DNA from 3 places in the Nocardioides sp. P86 genome. Region 3 is predicted to be linked to each of the others. Evidence: riboswitches for the same ligand, from Rfam matches in the RefSeq annotation. Region 3 holds a riboswitch; each other region holds the start of a gene.
The links. A riboswitch is a leader RNA that binds a small molecule or an ion and turns the genes downstream of it on or off. The one in region 3 is predicted to bind thiamine pyrophosphate.
Positions count from the first base shown of each region.

Region 1: it holds a riboswitch for thiamine pyrophosphate, as region 3 does, so the genes downstream of both, M3673_RS04065 (FAD-dependent oxidoreductase) here and thiE (thiamine phosphate synthase) in region 3, are expected to answer to the same signal.
Region 2: it holds a riboswitch for thiamine pyrophosphate, as region 3 does, so the genes downstream of both, M3673_RS07050 (thiamine ABC transporter substrate binding subunit) here and thiE (thiamine phosphate synthase) in region 3, are expected to answer to the same signal.

Region 1 is NZ_JAMAYE010000001.1:888,943-894,681, reverse strand. Features, by position in the region: gene M3673_RS04085 (hypothetical protein) at 1-595, opposite strand, end outside; gene M3673_RS04080 (DoxX family protein) at 723-1,175, shown strand; gene M3673_RS04075 (hypothetical protein) at 1,301-1,609, shown strand; gene M3673_RS04070 (fumarate hydratase) at 1,679-3,379, opposite strand; TPP riboswitch at 3,476-3,585, shown strand; gene M3673_RS04065 (FAD-dependent oxidoreductase) at 3,698-4,981, shown strand; gene thiS (sulfur carrier protein ThiS) at 4,978-5,178, shown strand; gene M3673_RS04055 (thiazole synthase) at 5,175-5,739, shown strand, end outside.
Region 2 is NZ_JAMAYE010000001.1:1,484,687-1,490,425, reverse strand. Features, by position in the region: gene M3673_RS07065 (M1 family metallopeptidase) at 1-398, opposite strand, end outside; gene M3673_RS07060 (GNAT family N-acetyltransferase) at 533-1,021, opposite strand; gene M3673_RS07055 (alpha/beta hydrolase) at 1,078-1,998, opposite strand; TPP riboswitch at 2,125-2,255, shown strand; gene M3673_RS07050 (thiamine ABC transporter substrate binding subunit) at 2,245-3,363, shown strand; gene M3673_RS07045 (iron ABC transporter permease) at 3,360-4,994, shown strand; gene M3673_RS07040 (ABC transporter ATP-binding protein) at 5,068-5,739, shown strand, end outside.
Region 3 is NZ_JAMAYE010000002.1:491,515-497,253, reverse strand. Features, by position in the region: gene thiD (bifunctional hydroxymethylpyrimidine kinase/phosphomethylpyrimidine kinase) at 1-706, opposite strand, end outside; gene thiE (thiamine phosphate synthase) at 703-1,431, opposite strand; TPP riboswitch at 1,422-1,517, opposite strand; gene M3673_RS09890 (FAD-binding oxidoreductase) at 1,586-2,962, shown strand; gene M3673_RS09885 (class I SAM-dependent methyltransferase) at 2,959-4,242, shown strand; gene M3673_RS09880 (siderophore-interacting protein) at 4,256-5,059, shown strand; gene era (GTPase Era) at 5,052-5,739, shown strand, end outside.

The DNA of each region.
Region 1 (5,739 bases), on a different contig from region 3:
CCAGCACCCCGCCGGGGCGCAGCACGCTGCGGGCCCGGTCGAGGAACGGCGCCTGGTAGAGCGAGGCGTTGGCGTCGTGCACGAGGTGGTCGGGTCCGTTGTCGACGTCGAGCAGCAGCAGGTCGTACGACGCGGGGCGCGCCTCGGCGAGGGCGACCGCGACGTCGGCCACCACCACGCGGGCCCGGGCGTCGGCCATCAGCGCGGGGCCGTGCGGCACGGTGCCGTCGCGCATCCAGGCGACCAGCGCCTCCTCGACCTCGACCACGGCGCAGCGCTCGACCCGGGGGTCGGCCAGCACCTCGTGCATCGTGTAGCCCAGGCCCAGACCACCGACGACGACGTCTCGGGGGTCGTCGCACAGCTCCAGCGCGGCACGGGCCAGCGCCCGCTCGGTGTGCACCTCCACGGTGTCCATGACGAAGACGCCGTTGGCGCGCAGCTCCAGCGCGCGCGAGCCGTCGTCGCCGCGGCGCTCGCGCAGCACCAGCTCGCCGCGCGCGCTCTCGGCGCGGGCGACCTCGACGTGGTGGACCTCGACGTGGTGGACCTCGACGGGACCGGCTCCGGGCTGCACCCCGTCATCCTCGCCCATCGCGGGACGCGACGTCACCCGGGCGTCACACGGCCGTCACGCGGGGCTCAGGTCACTCTCAGTCGGGCTCCCTACGGTGGTGGAAACGTCAACTACCGACCCCCGCCCCCCCCCTGGAGGAACCCCCGTGTCGACCGTTCTCGGGAACCGTCTGCCCCCCGCCGCGCAGGACGTCGTGCTCCTGCTCGCCCGCCTGCTGCTCGGCGCCGTGCTGATCGCCCACGGCTGGCAGAAGCTCGTCGACCAGGGCGTGGGCGCCACGGCCGACGGCTTCGCCCAGCTGGACATCCCCGCCCCCACGGCCGCGGCCGTCTTCGCGGTCGTGGCCGAGCTCGGCGGCGGCGTCCTGCTCGTGCTCGGGCTGCTCACGCCGGTCGCCGGCCTGCTGGTGGCGGCCACGATGGCCGGCGCGTGGTGGTTCGTGCACCGCGGCAGCGGTCTCTTCGCCGCCGAGGGCGGCTGGGAGCTCGTGGCCGCGCTGGGGCTCGGCGCGCTCGTGCTCGGCGTCGTGCCGGGGCGCCTCGCCCTCGACCACGTGCTCGCCGGCCGGGGAGCGCGCCGCGAGCCCGTCGCGGCCTGACCGGCCCACCCGGCCCGCCCACCCTTTGGGACCGGATCGGCCCCGGGACCCCCGGTGGGCTCGGGGCCGGGCCGGCGGCGCAGTACGTTCGAGACGGTCGGACCCGCCGACCGCGAGGAGGACCGATGAGCGACCACGAGGCCGGCACCGGCCAGGGATCCCAGCACGCGACGCCGAAGCCCGACGCCGCCGGCTCGAAGCTCTACACCGAGCACGACCCGGAGCGCGCCGCGGAGAAGGACAACGCCCACGAGCGCCCCGGTCCCGGCGACCAGGACGGCCAGCTCTCCGAGGTCGGCAACCTCGAGGACGCGGGCGACCCGATCATGCCCGACCAGGCCGTCGCCGGCGCCCCCGACGCCGAGAGCGGATCCGTCGACGAGGGTCCTGCGGGGCCCAACGCCAACCCCAACGCCGGCGCCCGACGTACCTGACCGGACCCTGCGACGCACGACGCCCCCGCACCGGACCGGTGCGGGGGCGTCGTGCGTCGCGGGGTCGGGCTACTCCTGCGAGCGCACCCGCAGGCCGGCGCCCAGGGCGCTCAGCGGCACGGTGACGGCGCCGGAGGGGTCGGTGAAGAAGTCGTTGCCCTTGTCGTCGACGACGATGAAGGCCGGGAAGTCCTCGACCTCGATCTTCCACACCGCCTCCATGCCGAGCTCGGCGTACTCCAGCACCTCCACCGAGGTGATGCAGTCCTGGGCCAGCCGGGCGGCGGGTCCGCCGATGGAGCCGAGGTAGAAGCCGCCGTGGGCCTCGCACGACTCGGTGACCTGCTTCGAGCGGTTGCCCTTGGCCAGCATCACCTTCGAGCCGCCGGCGGCCTGGAAGGACCGCACGTAGGAGTCCATCCGCCCGGCGGTGGTGGGGCCGAAGGAGCCGGACGCCATGCCGTCGGGGGTCTTGGCCGGGCCGGCGTAGTAGACCGGGTGGTCCTGGAGGTACTGCGGCATCTCCTCGCCGGCGTCGAGGCGCTCCTGGATCTTGGCGTGCGCGATGTCGCGGGCGACCACCAGCGGGCCGGTGAGCGAGAGGCGGGTCTTGACCGGGTGGCGGGTGAGCTCGGCGAGGATCTCGTCCATCGGGCGGGTCAGGTCGATGCGCACGACGTCGCCGGCGCCGACGAGGTCCTGCACCTCCGGCTCGGGGAGGTACTGCGCGGGGTCGGTCTCCAGCTGCTCGAGGAAGACGCCCTCGGCGGTGATCTTGCCCAGCGCCTGGCGGTCGGCCGAGCAGGAGACGGCGATCGCGACCGGGCACGAGGCGCCGTGGCGCGGCAGGCGCACGACCCGCACGTCGTGGCAGAAGTACTTGCCGCCGAACTGCGCGCCGATCCCGAAGGACTGGGTCAGCTCGAAGACCTGCTCCTCCAGCTCGAGGTCGCGGAAGCCGTGGGCGCTCATCGAGCCCTCGGTGGGCAGGTTGTCGAGGTAGTGCGCCGAGGCGTACTTGGCGGTCTTGAGCGCGAACTCCGCGCTCGTGCCGCCGATGACCACGGCGAGGTGGTACGGCGGGCACGCGGCGGTGCCGAGGGAGCGGATCTTCTCGTCGAGGAACTCCAGCATCCGCTTCGGGTTGAGGATCGCCTTGGTCTCCTGGAAGAGGAACGACTTGTTGGCCGACCCACCGCCCTTGGCCATGAAGAGGAACTTGTACTCCGGCGAGCCGTCGGCGGCGGGCGTGGAGTAGAGCTCGATCTGGGCCGGCAGGTTGCTGCCGGTGTTCTTCTCCTCGTAGGTGGTCAGCGGGGCCAGCTGGGAGTAGCGCAGGTTGAGCCGGGTGTAGGCGTCGAAGACGCCCCGGCTGATGGCCTCGCCGTCGTCGGCGCCGGTGAGCACGCCCTCGGACTTCTTGCCCATGACGATGGCGGTGCCGGTGTCCTGGCACATCGGCAGGACGCCGCCGGCGGAGATGTTGACGTTCTTGAGCAGGTCGAGCGCCACGAAGCGGTCGTTGCCGGAGGCCTCGGGGTCGTCGATGATCTTCCGCAGCTGGGCCAGGTGGGCCGGGCGCAGGTAGTGGCTGATGTCGTGCATCGCCTCGGCGGTCAGCCGCCGGATCGCCTCCGGCTCGACCTGGAGGAAGGTGCGCCCGCCGGCCTCGAAGGTGGAGACCCCCTCGTCGGTCACCAACCGGTAGGGCGTGTCGTCCTTGCCGGTGGGGAGGAGGTCGGAGTACCGGAAGTCGGGTTCGCTGGCCACGGGCCGCAAGGCTACGCCTGGGCGCGCCCCCGTGGGGCAGGACCCCGCTCCGCGGTCGACCCCTGGAAGGCGCCCGGAGCGGCTGCTACGGTCGACGGCGTCCACCACGGGAGCTCGCGGCAGCGAGCTGAGAGGGAGCTGAGCCGCTCCGACCGTCGAACCTGATCCGGGTCATGCCGGCGAAGGAAGCGAGGAGCAGCTGTGCTGTCGTCACGTCCCACCACCCGTCGTCCGAGCCCGCCGTCGAGCGCTCCGTCGAGTCCCCCGACGAGGGGGTGCGCCGGGGCTCCGCCCCGCTCGGCCCGGAGGGGCTGACCCGTGCGCGTGCGGGTGCTCGGCGCGGGGGTCGTCGGCCTGGCCTGCGCCGACGAGCTGGTGCGGCGCGGCCACGAGGTCGAGGTCGTCGACCCGGCCCCCGGTGGCGGTGCGTCCTACGCCGCCGCGGGGATGCTCGCGCCCACCGCCGAGGTGTGGCACGGCGAGGAGGCGCTGCTCGACCTGGGCCTGCGCAGCCTCGCGCTGTGGCCGGCCGCCGCCCGCCGCTGGGGCGTCGCGCTGCGCCCGGGCGGCACGCTCCTCGTCGGTCGTGACGACGCCGACCTCCAGCTGGTCGAGCGCCAGGCCGCGCTGCTGGCCCGCCTGGGCCGGCCCGTCGACGTCGTGGGCGGACGGGCCGCCCGCAGCCTCGAGCCGCGCCTCGGCGCCGGCGTCGCCGGAGCCGCCCTGCTGCCCGACGAGGGCAGCGTCGCCCCGCGCGAGGTCGTGGCCGCCCTGCTCGACCGGCACCGCGCCCGGCTCCTCCCGGCCCCGTCGGGGGCTCCGGTCGACCGCACGGTGGTCGCGACCGGGATCGCCGCGACCGGACTGGTGCGCGGCGTGCGCGGGGAGATCCTGCGGCTGCGCAGCGACGACCCGCCCGAGCGCACGGTGCGCGGGTGGGTCCACGGCGCGCCCGTCTACGTCGTGCCCCGCGCCGACGGCGAGGTGGTCGTCGGCGCGACCAGCGAGGAGCACGACGCGCCCCCGGTGGTCACCGCCGGCGGGGTGCGCCGCCTGCTCGAGGCCGCCTGCCGGCTGCTGCCCGGGCTCGACCGCGCCGAGCTGCTCGAGGCGACCGCCCGCGACCGTCCGGCCACGGCCGACAACCTGCCGCTCGTGGGGCCGGCCGGGCCGCGCTGGTCCGCGGGTCGGGCCGACGGCGGCCACGACACGGGCACCGGCGGGCGCGAGACGCCGGGAGCCCGCGACACGGGCACCGACAGCGACACGGGCACCGACGGCGACACGGGCACCGACGGCGACACCGTGCTGGCCGTCGGTCTCTTCCGCCACGGCGTGCTGCTCGCCCCGCTCGTGGCCGCGCTGGTGGCCGACCACCTCGACCACGGCCACGTCGAGCCCGCCCTCGACCCACGCCGCCTCGACCCGCGCCGCCTCGATCCGCGCCGCCTCGATCCGCGCCGCCTCGATCCGCGCCGCCTCGATCCGCGCCGCCTCGATCCGCGCCGCCTCGATCCGCGCCGCCTCGATCCGCCGCCCGCGCCACCGCACCGCCACCCGACCGCCCCAGCACACCCCCACCCGGCCGGAGACCGCCCATGACCCACGTCGTGCTCAACGGCGAGGCGCGCAGCCTCGACGACACCACCACGCTGGCCGAGCTGCTGGCCCCCACCGGCGCCGGGCGCGGCTGCGCGGTCGCCCTCAACGGCGTCGTCGTGCCCCGTGCGCAGCTGGCGGACCGGCGCCTCGCCGACGGCGACGTGGTCGAGGTCGTGACGGCGGTGCAGGGCGGATGAGCGCCGACGACGACCTCGTGGTCGGTGGCGTCGCGCTCGCCTCCCGGCTCCTGCTCGGCACCGGCGGTCTGCCCTCGGTGGCGTTGCTGCCCGCCGTGCTGGCGGCCGCCCGCCCCGGCCTGGTCACGGTGAGCATGCGGCGCACCGGCGCCCGGGGCCCCGGCGGGGTGCTTGACGTGCTCGACCGCGCCGGCGTGCGGGTGCTGCCCAACACCGCCGGCTGCACCACCGCCCGCGAGGCCGTGCTCACCGCGGAGCTGGCCCGCGAGGCGCTCGGCACCGACTGGGTCAAGCTCGAGGTCGTCGGCGACGAGGTCACGCTGATGCCCGACCCCGTCGAGCTGCTCGAGGCCGCCGGGACGCTGGTGCGCTCCGGCTTCACCGTGCTGCCCTACACCACCGACGACGCCGTCGTGGCGCGCCGGCTGGCCGACCTCGGCTGCGCCGCGGTGATGCCGCTGGGCTCGCCCATCGGCTCGGGGCTGGGCGTGCTCAACCCTCGTGCCATCGAGGCCCTGGTCGCCGCCGTCGACGTGCCGGTCGTGCTCGACGCGGGCGTCG
Region 2 (5,739 bases), on a different contig from region 3:
TCGACGCGCACCGTGAAGCGCCCCCGGTCGAGCCCGCCGTCGGGGCGCACCGTGAGCTCGTGGCCGTCGCGCGAGAAGGCGGCCTGCTCGCCGTCGACCAGCACGCGCGACACGTCGAGACCCTCGAGGTCGAGGTCGAAGCGGCCCAGGTCGCGCGCCGCGACGGCGACGATCCGCGTCGTGGCGGTGAGCTGGTTGGTCCCGGGCGTGTAGTCGAGCGACACGTCGTAGGACCGGACCTGGTAGCGCGCGTCGCCCTGCCGCGGGAAGAGCGTGTCGCCGCCCGCACCGGCCTCGCTGCCGGCCTGCGCCGCGTACGCCGCCGGGGGCGCGAGCGCCACCACCCCGGTCGAGGCGAGGGCGAGGGTGGCCAGGGAGAGTCCGAGTCGTCGCAGCACGTCTCGGACCCTACGCCCGCCCGACCCCGCCGGCGACCGCCCCGCCCCGCCCCCGGTGGTTGAGGAGGGAGCGCCAGCGACCGTCTCGAAACCTCCGCGGCCCCCACCACCCCCGCAGGCCACGCCGGGACCTCTCAGCCGCGCCGCCGCATCGGTACGTGGGGGATGCCGTCCTCCAGGAACTCCGGCCCGTCGACGGCGAAGCCGAAGCCGGCGTACCAGCCCGCCAGCGGCGCCTGGGCGTCGAGCACGACGTCACGGCGCACCGCGCTCCCGGTCTCGGCCCCGGTCTCGCTCCCGGTCCCGGTCCCGTCGCACAGCGCTACGCACGCCTCCATCAGCGCACCGCTGAGTCCTCGCCCGCGCCCCGCGGGATGCAGCACGACCCGGCCGACGCGCCACGTGTCGCCGTCGTCGAGCACCCGGGCGTAGCCCAGCACCGGCACCTCGTCGGGTCGCTCGGGGTCGGGGAGCACGACGTGGCGGGTGCCGGGCTCGGTGTCTCGGCCGTCGAGGTCGGGGTAGGGGCAGGCCTGCTCGACCACGAAGACCTCCTGCCGCAGCCGCCACACGGCGTAGGCGACCGCCGGCGCGAGCCCCGCGAAGTCGCTCGACCACACCACCGGGCCGCCCGCCGGGCCGCCCGCCGAACCGCCCGCCGAACGGCTCACCGGGCCGCTCACCGGGCCGACCCCCGCAGGAAGGCCTCGACGGTGCGCCGGGCCCGACGTGCCTCGGGGATGAGCGGCAGGATCGGGTAGACGTGGATGAGGTCGGGCTCCTCGACGTAGGTGAGGTCCCACCCGGCCTCGGCGGCCCGCCGCGCCAGCAGCCGTACGCCGGGGACGAGCAGGTCGCGCGTGCCGCAGAGCACGAGCGCCGGCGGCAGGCCGGCGAGGTCGCCCAGCGCCGGGGAGACCTCGGGGCGGGCCAGGTCGTCGGGGGAGCCGGCCCACCACGCGGCGTAGGCGTGCAGCTTGGACTCGAAGAGCCACGGGTCGCGCGCCGCGAACCACCGGGTCGCGGGCGTGGAGGTGGTGAGGTCGACCCAGGGCGAGAGCAGCAGCAGCCGCTCCAGCGACCCCGCCGGGTCGAGACCGCGGTCGCGCACGCTCTGGGCCACGGCCAGCGCGATGCCGCCGCCGGCGGAGTCGCCGCCCAGCAGCACCGGGCCGTGGGCGCAGGCGCGCGCGACGACGTCGACGAGCCGGTCGTGGGAGTCGGCCCAGGTGCTGCCCGGGGCCAGCGGGTAGTCGGGCAGCACGACCCGCACCCCGAGCCGGCGGGCGAGCGCGGCGGCGTAGCGCACGTGGAAGGGGTCGATGCCGGCGATGTAGGCGCCGCCGTGCATCCACACCAGGGTCCGCTCGGGCTCGACCCCACGCGGGGCGAGCACGTGCACGTCGAAGCCGGCGGAGGAGTCGGTGACGAGGGTGAAGCGCCGCGCGAAGCCGGGCACCAGCCCCGTCGCCAGCCCGGGCGCGCGACGTGCCTGCCCCTCGAGCACGCGCTCGCGCTCCTCGGGCAGCGAGCTCAGCTCGCCGGCCCGGCGCAGTCGGGGGATGAGGGTCGCGAGGAGCTGGTGGCGGAGGCTCGGCACGCCGGAAGCCTCTCAGACCCCGCCAGCAGCGCCCACCGACCGGGCGCCGGGTGGCCACGGCCCGGCGCCCGACCGTGCCGGACCGGACGGCGACCCGCCGGCGACCTGCCGGCGACCTACACTGGCCGCAGAAGACAGGGGAGCACGACCGGCCACCGGTGGCGTGCTGAGAGTGCGGACGACGAGTCGCGTCGTACCGCAGACCCTCCGAACCTGCTCCGGCTAGCACCGGCGAAGGGAGGCCACATGAGGCGTGCGCGCGCACTCACCGTCCTGACCACCGCGGTGGTCCTCGGCCTCACCACGGCCTGCTCGCTGGTCGGCAGCGGCGACGACGACCCGACCGCCGCCGACACGGGCGGTGCGGGCTCCTCCACCGGCGCCGGCGGCACCGAGGGGGCCACCGGCGACGGCAGCGAGGTCGTGCTGGTCACCCACGAGTCGTTCGTCCTGCCCCAGAAGGTCGAGCGGGCCTTCGAGCAGCAGTCGGGCTACGACCTCGTGGTCCGCGCCTCCGGTGACGCCGGCAGCCTCACCAACAAGCTGGTCCTGACCAAGGACTCCCCGACCGGCGACGTGGCCTTCGGTGTCGACAACACCTTCGCCTCCCGCGCGCTGGAGGAGGGCGTCTTCGCCCCCTACGCCTTCGACGCCCCCGCCGGGGTCTCCGACTACGCCGTGCCCGGCGACGACGAGCAGGCCCTGACCGCCGTCGACAACGGCAACGTGTGCGTCAACGTCGACGAGACGTGGTTCGCCGAGCGCGACCTCGAGCCGCCGGCCTCGCTCGACGACCTCACCGACCCCGCCTACCGCGACCTGCTCGTCGTGCCCGGAGCCACGACCAGCTCCCCGGGCCTGGCCTTCCTGCTGGCCACGATCGCGGAGTACGGCGAGGACTGGCCCGACTACTGGGCCGACCTCATGGACAACGGCGCCAAGCTCGTCGACGGCTGGTCGGACGCCTACCAGACCGACTTCACCCAGGGCGGCGGCTCCGGCGACCGCCCGGTCGTGGTCTCCTACGACTCCTCCCCGGCCTTCACCCTCGCCGACGACGGCACCTCGACCACCCGGGCGCTGCTCGACACCTGCTTCCAGCAGGTCGAGTACGTCGGGGTCCTGGCGGGCGCGGAGAACGTGGCCGGGGCCGAGGCGCTGGTGCGCTTCATGACCGGGCCGGAGGTGCAGGCCGCGCTGCCGGAGTCGATGTACGTCTTCCCGGTCGTCGAGGGCACCGAGCTGCCGGCCGACTGGGCGCAGCACGCCGAGCGCCCCACCGACCCCTACGAGGTCGACCCCGCCGAGATCGCCACCGAGCGCGCCACGTGGCTGCAGGAGTGGACGGACGTCGTCACCCGGTGAGGCGTGGGCTGACCCTGGTGGCGCTCGCGGCGCTGCCGGTGGCGGTGCTGGCGGTCTTCTTCGTGCTGCCGGTGAGCGGCATGCTCGCGCGGGGCTTCGTCGTCGACGGCGTTGTCGACCCGGGCGCCGTGCTCGAGGTGCTGGGCCGCGAGCGGGTGCACCGGGTGCTGTGGTTCACCGTCTGGTCGGCGACGGTGGCCACGGCGCTGTCGGTGCTGCTGGGCCTGCCGGCCGCCTTCGCCCTGCACCGTCTCGACTTCCCGCTGCGCCGGGTGGTGCGGGCCGCGCTGCTCGTGCCCTTCGTGCTGCCCACCGTGGTCGTCGGCATCGGCTTCCGCCAGCTGCTGGGCGAGGCGGGCCCGCTGGCCTTCCTCGGCCTCGACGGCAGCCCGGTGGCGATCGTGGCGGGCCTGGTCTTCTTCAACGTCGCCGTGGTCATCCGCGGCGTGGGCGCGGCGTGGGAGTCGCTCGACCCGCGCCCGGGCGAGGCGGCCGCGGCGCTGGGTGCGAGCCCGCTGCAGGTGCTGCGCACCGTGACGCTGCCGGCGCTGCGCCCGGCGATCGTGTCGTCGGCCAGCGTGGTCTTCCTCTTCTGCGCCACCGCCTTCGGCGTCGTGCTGACCCTGGGCGGGCTCCGCTACTCCTCGGTGGAGACTGAGATCTACCTGCTCACCACCAACCTGCTCGACCTCCAGGCGGCCGCGGCCCTGTCGATCCTCCAGCTCGTGGCGGTCACCGCGCTGCTGCTGGTGGCCGCGCGGCTGCGGGCGGTGCCCGACCCGACGCTGGCGCGCGTCGTGCCCCGCCCGCGCCGCCCCCGCCGCGGCGACCTCCCCCAGCTGGGCGCCACCGCGCTGCTGCTCGTGGTGGTCGCCGCGCCCGTGGCGGTGCTGGTGAGCGGCTCGCTGCGCGTCGACGACGCCTGGAGCCTGGGCAACTACCGCGCCCTGCGCACCCCCGGCGAGGGCGGCGCCCTGCTGGTGCCGGTGACCGACGCGCTGCTCACCTCGCTGCGCACCGCGGTCGACGCGACCTGGATGTCGCTGACCCTGGGCCTGCTGGTGGCCGTCGTGGTCACACGGGGCTCCCGCGGGCGGGCCGAGCGGCGGGTGCGTGCGGCCCTCGACGGCTTCTTCATGCTGCCCCTGGGCGTCTCGGCGGTGACGCTCGGCTTCGGCTTCCTCATCACCCTCGACTCCCCGCCGCTCGACCTGCGCGACTCCCCGCTGCTGGTGCCGGTGGCCCAGGCGCTGGTGGCGCTGCCGCTGGTGGTGCGCACGATCGCCCCCGTGCTCGGCGGCGTCGACGACCGGCAGCGCCAGGCGGCCGCCTCGCTGGGCGCCGGGGCCTGGCGCACCGTGCTCACCGTCGACCTGCCGGTGGTGTGGCGCCCCCTGCTGGCCGCCGCCGGCTTCGCCTTCGCGGTGTCGCTGGGGGAGTTCGGGGCCACGTCCTTCCTCGCGCGCGAGGAGTCCCCGACCCTGCCGGTGGTCATCTACCGCCTCATCGGCAGCCCCGGGGCCATGAACTACGGCATGGCCCTGGCCGCCTCCGTGGTGCTGGCCGCGGCCACGGCCGGTGTGATGCTGGCCGTCGAGCGGCTGCGCGTGCCGTCGCTGGGGGCCCTGTGACCGGCCCTGTGACCGGCCCTGTGACCGGCCCCGTGACCAGCCCTGTGACCGGCCCGACGACAGGAGGAGCGCGATGCTCGCGCTGAGCGACGTCTCGGTGTCCTACGACGGCCGCCCGGCCGTGAGCGGGGTCGACCTCGACCTCCCCGACGGGCAGGTGCTCGCCGTGCTGGGACCCTCGGGGTGCGGCAAGTCGACGCTGCTGCGCGCGGTGGCCGGCCTCGAGCCCGCGACGGGCCGGATCGCGTGGGACGGCGACGACCTGGCCCGCGTGCCGACCCACAGGCGGGGCTTCGCGCTGATGTTCCAGGACGGGCAGCTCTTCGGCCACCTCACCGTCGGGCGCAACGTCGGCTACGCCCTGCGCCTGCGGCGCCGCTCGCGCTCCGGGGCCCGCGAGGAGGCCCGCCGCGTCGAGGAGCTGCTCGAGCTGGTCGGGCTCACCGGCTACGCCGACCGGCTGCCCGGCACGCTGTCGGGCGGGGAGCGCCAGCGGGTGGCGCTGGCCCGCTCGCTGGCCGTCGAGCCCCGGCTGCTGCTGCTCGACGAGCCGCTCTCGGCCCTCGACGCCGGGCTGCGCGAGCGGCTGGCCGTGGAGCTGCGCGACATCCTGCGCCGCGCCGGCACGACCGCGCTGATGGTGACCCATGACCACGAGGAGGCCTTCACCGTGGCCGACCGGCTCGCGGTGATGCGGGCGGGGCGCCTGGTGCAGCACGGCGACATCGGGGAGGTGTGGCGCCAC
Region 3 (5,739 bases):
CCAGCCGCCGCCCCGGCAGCTCGAGCAGGCCGCCCGGCACCACCGGCGCCGCGGCGGCGTCCACGAGGGCGTCGGGACAGCCGGCCTCCCCGCCGCGGTCGGAGGCGCTGCGCGCCAGGTGTCCTCCCTTGGCCAGCACGACCGCGCCGGTGCGCGCCGACAGCTCGGCCGCCTGCGAGAGCGCTCCCGACCAGTCGGGTGCCGCGGGCCGGTCGACCAGCACCGCCAGCTCGGCGAGGTTGGGCGTCAGCAGGTCGGCGCCGGCGCACAGGTCGCGCACCGCGGCCTCGGCGTCGGCGTCGAGGAGGCGGTGGCCGCTGGTGGAGACCATCACGGGGTCGAGCACCACCAGCGGCGGCGCCGTCCGCCCGAGCCACGCCGCGACCTCGCCGACCACGTCGGCGCGGGCCAGCATGCCGACCTTGACCGCGTCGACGGCGATGTCGTCGGAGACGGCGTCGAGCTGGGCGCGCAGGAAGGACGACGGCGGCACGTGCACGGCGCGCACCCCCTGGGTGTTCTGGGCCGTGAGGGCGCTGAGGGCGGCCATGCCGTAGCCGCCGTGGGCGGCGATGCTCTTGAGGTCGGCCTGCACGCCGGCGCCGCCGCTGGGGTCGCTCCCGGCGATGCTGAGCACGCGGGGCAGGTCCCTGGCGCGCAGGTCCGGTCGTGCCCGGCGCCCCGCGGTGGTGACGGGGCGGCTCACCGGGCGGCTCCCGGGGCGCCCCAGGCGGTGACGAGGGCCGCGGCGGCGCGGCGCGGGTCGGGGGCGGCGCAGACGGCCGCGACGACGGCGGCCCCCGCCGCGCCCGCACCCCGCACCGCGGCGAGGTCGCCCGCGACGATGCCACCGATCGCCACGCAGGGCAGCCGCCCGGCAGCGGCCACGACGGCGGCGAGGCCGGCCGCGCCGGTCACCGGCGGATGGTCGGCCTTGGTGGTGCTCGCGCGGTAGGCGCCGACCCCGAGGTAGTCGACCGTGCCGGGCGGCAGGTCGCCTGCGCGGGCGGCCAGCGCCGGGGTGGGGGTGGTCAGCCCGACCAGCGCGTCGGGGCCGACGAGGCGGCGTACGAGGGCGACGGGCAGGTCGCGCCGGCCCACGTGCACGCCGTCGACCGCGAGGCCGCGGGCCCGCGCGGCGAGCAGCACGTCGACGCGGTCGTCGACCACCAGGCGCGCCCGGTCGCGGCACAGCTCGGCCACCTCGCCCAGCAGCTCGAGCACCTCGCCGTCCGGCTCGGTCTTGGCGCGCAGCTGCACCCAGCGCACCCCGCCGTCGAGGGCGGCAGCCACCGTGGCCACCACGCCCCGCGGCCGGCAGGCACGGGTGTCGGCGACCAGCAGGACGCCGCCGGGGCGCCACCGGGCGGGGTCGGGCCGGATCGGGTCGGGCCGGATCGGGTCAGGCTGGATCGGGCGTGGCTGGTCCACGGCGACATCCCTTCGCTAGTGCGAGCTAGATCAGGTTCGACGGGTCTGCTCTCAGCCCGCGTCGGCGGGCACCCCGTGTCGTCCGCCACCGTACGACGGGAGGCGACACGGACCCGACTCCCGGGCGACACGACCCGGGAGTAACGTGCGGCGGGTGGCTGAGAGCGGTGCTTGGAGACAGCATGAGGAGGCGGTCGCCCGCCTGCTGACGTCGTACGCGGACCTGGCGCCCGCCGCCCCCGTGCGACTGGCCAAGCGCACCTCCAACCTGTTCCGGCCCCGCACCGCGACCACGTCGCCGGGCCTCGACGTGTCGGGCCTGACCGGCGTGATCGAGGTCGACCCCGGGCGGCGCACCGCCGAGGTGCAGGGCATGTGCACCTACGAGGACCTCGTGGCGGCCACGCTGGCCCACGGGCTCGTGCCCGAGGTGGTGCCGCAGCTGCGCACCATCACCCTCGGTGGCGCGGTCACCGGGCTGGGCGTGGAGTCGACGAGCTTCCGCCACGGGCTGCCCCACGAGTCGGTGCTGGAGATGGACGTGCTCACCGGCGCCGGCGAGATCGTCACGACCCGACCCGGCGAGGACCTCTTCGACACCTTCCCCAACTCCTACGGCTCGCTGGGCTACGCCACGCGGCTGCGGATCTCGCTGGTCGCGGTGCCGTCCTTCGTGGCCCTGCGCCACGTGCGCTTCGCCGACGCGAAGGAGCTGGCGGCGGGGATCGCGGCCGTGGTCGGGTCGGGGGAGCACGACGGGGTGCGGGTCGACGGTCTCGACGGCGTCGCGTTCTCCCCCGACGAGCTCTACCTCACGCTGGCCACCTTCACCGACCGACCCGGCGGGCCGGCGTCGGACTACACCGGCCAGCAGGTCTTCTACCGCTCCCTGCAGCAGCGCGAGCACGACGTGCTGACGACCGAGGACTACCTCTGGCGCTGGGACACCGACTGGTTCTGGTGCTCGGGGGCCTTCGGGGTGCAGCGCCCCGTCGTACGACGCCTGTGGCCGCGGCGCTGGCGTCGCTCCGACGTCTACCACCGCCTCGTCGGCCTCGACCAGCGCCTCGGCCTGGTCGACCGCCTCGACGCCCGCGCGGGCCGACCGCGGCGCGAGCGGGTGGTGCAGGACGTCGAGGTGCCCGTCGAGCGGCTGCCCGACTTCCTGGCGTGGTTCGACGACGAGGTCGGCATGCGCCCGGTGTGGCTGTGCCCGCTGGTCTCCCGCGGCACCAGCGGCGGCGGGCGCTGGCCCACCTACCCCCTCGAGCCCGGCGAGACCTACGTCAACGTCGGCTTCTGGGGCACCGTGCACGTCGGCGACGACGCCGACGACGGCCCGACCAACCGCGCCATCGAGGCCGAGGTGCACCGCCTCGGCGGGCACAAGTCCCTCTACTCCGAGGCCTTCTACGACCGCGAGACCTTCGACCGGCTCTACGACGGGGCGCACCTGGCCGCCGTCAAGGCCCGCGTCGACCCCGACGACAGACTCACCCACCTCTACGACAAGGCGGTGCGCAGGCAGTGACCGGCTCCACGACATCCACCCTCACCATCGGCCAGGCGGTCGAGACCCTGCTGCGCGACGGCATGCCGGTGCGGTTCCGGGCCTACGACGGCTCCGTCGCGGGCCCGCCCGACGCCGAGCTCGGCCTCGAGCTGCGCACCCCGCGCGGGCTGTCGTACCTGCTCACCGCGCCCGGCGACCTCGGCATGGCGCGCGCCTACGTCTCCGGCGACCTGGTCGTGCACGGCGTGCACCCCGGCGACCCCTACGCCGTCATGCGGCTCCTGCAGAACCACCTGCGCTTCCGCAAGCCCACCCCCGGCGAGCTCGTGACCCTCGTGCGCGGGCTCGGCCTGGGCCACCTCAAGCCGCCGCCGCCCCCGCCGCAGGAGCACCTGCCGCGCTGGCGGCGCGCCGTGGAGGGCCTGCGCCACTCGCTGACGCGCGACGCCGAGGTCATCAGCCACCACTATGACGTCTCCAACGCCTTCTACCGCCACGTGCTGGGCCCCTCGATGGCCTACACCTGCGCCGTCTACCCCGACGCCGACGCCTCGCTGGAGGAGGCGCAGGCCGAGAAGTTCGACCTCGTGTGCCGCAAGCTCGACCTCAGGCCGGGACAGCGCCTGCTCGACGTGGGCTGCGGCTGGGGAGGCATGGTGCGCCACGCCGCCCGGGAGTACGGCGTGAAGGCGCTCGGTGTGACGCTGTCGCGCGAGCAGGCGTCGTGGGCCAAGGAGGCCATCGACCGCGACGGCCTGGGCGACCTCGCCGAGGTGCGCCACAGCGACTACCGCGAGGTGCTCGAGACCGACTTCGACGCGGTCAGCTCGATCGGGCTGCTCGAGCACGTCGGCGTGCGCAACTACCCGGCGTACTTCTCCTTCCTGCGCGAGCGGCTGCGCCCCGAGGGCCGGCTGCTCAACCACTGCATCACCCGCCACGACAACGCGGTCACCGAGACCGGGGCGTTCATCGACCGCTACGTCTTCCCCGACGGCGAGCTGACCGGGTCGGGCACGATCATCGCCACCGCCCAGGACGCGGGGCTGGAGGTCGTGCACGAGGAGAACCTGCGCCGCCACTACGCGATGACCCTGCGCGACTGGTGCGCCAACCTCGTCGAGCACTGGGACGAGTGCGTGGCCGAGGTCGGCGAGGGCACGGCCCGGGTGTGGGGGCTCTACATGGCCGGCTCGCGGCTCGGCTTCGAGCGCAACGAGATCCAGCTGCACCAGGTGCTGGCGGTGCGCACCGGCGAGGACGGCTCCGACGGATTGCCGCTGCGGCCCACCTGGTGACTAACCTCGTCCGGTGAGCACCCGCGCCCAGCAGTACGCCGCCGTGGTGCTGCGTCGCGAGCAGCGCAGCGACCACCTCGTGCGCCTGGTCCTCGGCGGGCCCGGTCTGGCCGGGTTCGTCTCGACCGGCGTGCCCGACGAGTGGGTGGGCCTCGTGGTGCCGGGCCAGTTCCAGAGCCGCTACTACACGGTGCGCTCCTGGGACGGCACCGAGCTCGTGCTCGACGTCGTCGTGCACGACGTCGGCCTGGTCACCGAGTGGGCGGCACGGCCGGCCGAGGAGCTGGTGGGGGAGACCGTGACGGTCACCGAGCCCAAGGGCTCCTTCGCCATGCCGGCGGGAGCGGCCTGGCTGATGCTGGTCGGCGACCTCACCGCCCTGCCGGCCATGGCCCGCATCGCCCAGACGACCACCCGGGCCGACGGCGCGAGGGCCGCGGTGCCGACCCGGATCTGGGTCGAGGTGCCCGAGGTGCCGACCGGCTACCTGCCCGAGGGCCTCGACGTGACCTGGCTGCCGCAGCCCGGCGAGGGCCGCTCCCGGCTGGCCGAGGTCGTCGAGGAGCTGGACTGGCCCGCCGACGAGGGATACTTCTGGATGGCGGGGGAGTCCTCGCAGATGCGGGCGATCCGCAAGCACCTGATGCGCGAGCGGTCGCTGCCCAGCACGGCCTACGACGTGATGGGCTACTGGCGCGGAGGCGCCACCCGTCAGCCACGCGCGGTCGACCCCGGCCCCATCTGGCGGGCCGGCAAGGCAGCGGGCAAGACCGACGAGCAGATCTGGGCCGACTACGACGAGGCGCGACATGAGTGAGACCCCCACGACCCCCGGCAGCAGGTCGGGCCGCACGTCCGGCGAGCGCCTCGACGACCACCGCGCGGGTGGCGGTGCCGACGGGAGCGCCGGCTTCCGCAGCGGCTTCGCCTCCTTCGTGGGTCGCCCCAACGCCGGCAAGTCCACGCTGACCAACGCGCTGGTCGGCTCGAAGGTGGTCATCACCTCCTCCAAGCCCCAGACCACCCGCACGGTGGTCCGCGGCATCGTGCACCGCCCCGACTCCCAGCTCGTGCTGGTCGACACCCCGGGGCTGCACCGCCCCCGCACCCTGCTCGGCGAGCGGCTCAACGACCTGGTCAAGACCACGCTGGCCGAGGTCGACGTCGTCGCCGTCTGCTTCCCCGCCAACGAGAAGATCGGGCCCGGGGACCGCTTCATCGTCGCCGAGATGGCCAAGGTGCGTCGCACGACCAAGGTCGCCATCGCCACCAAGACCGACCTCGCCACCCCCGAGCAGATCGGTCAGCACCTGCTCGACATCGCCGCGCTCGGCGCCGAGACCGGCATCGAGTGGGCCGAGATCGTGCCGGTCTCGGCCCAGGCCGGCGACCAGGTCGAGCTGCTCCAGGACCTGCTCGTCGCGCTTCTGCCGACCGGCCCGCAGCTCTACCCCGACGGCGAGCTCAGCGACGCCCCCGAGGAGGCGATCGTGGCCG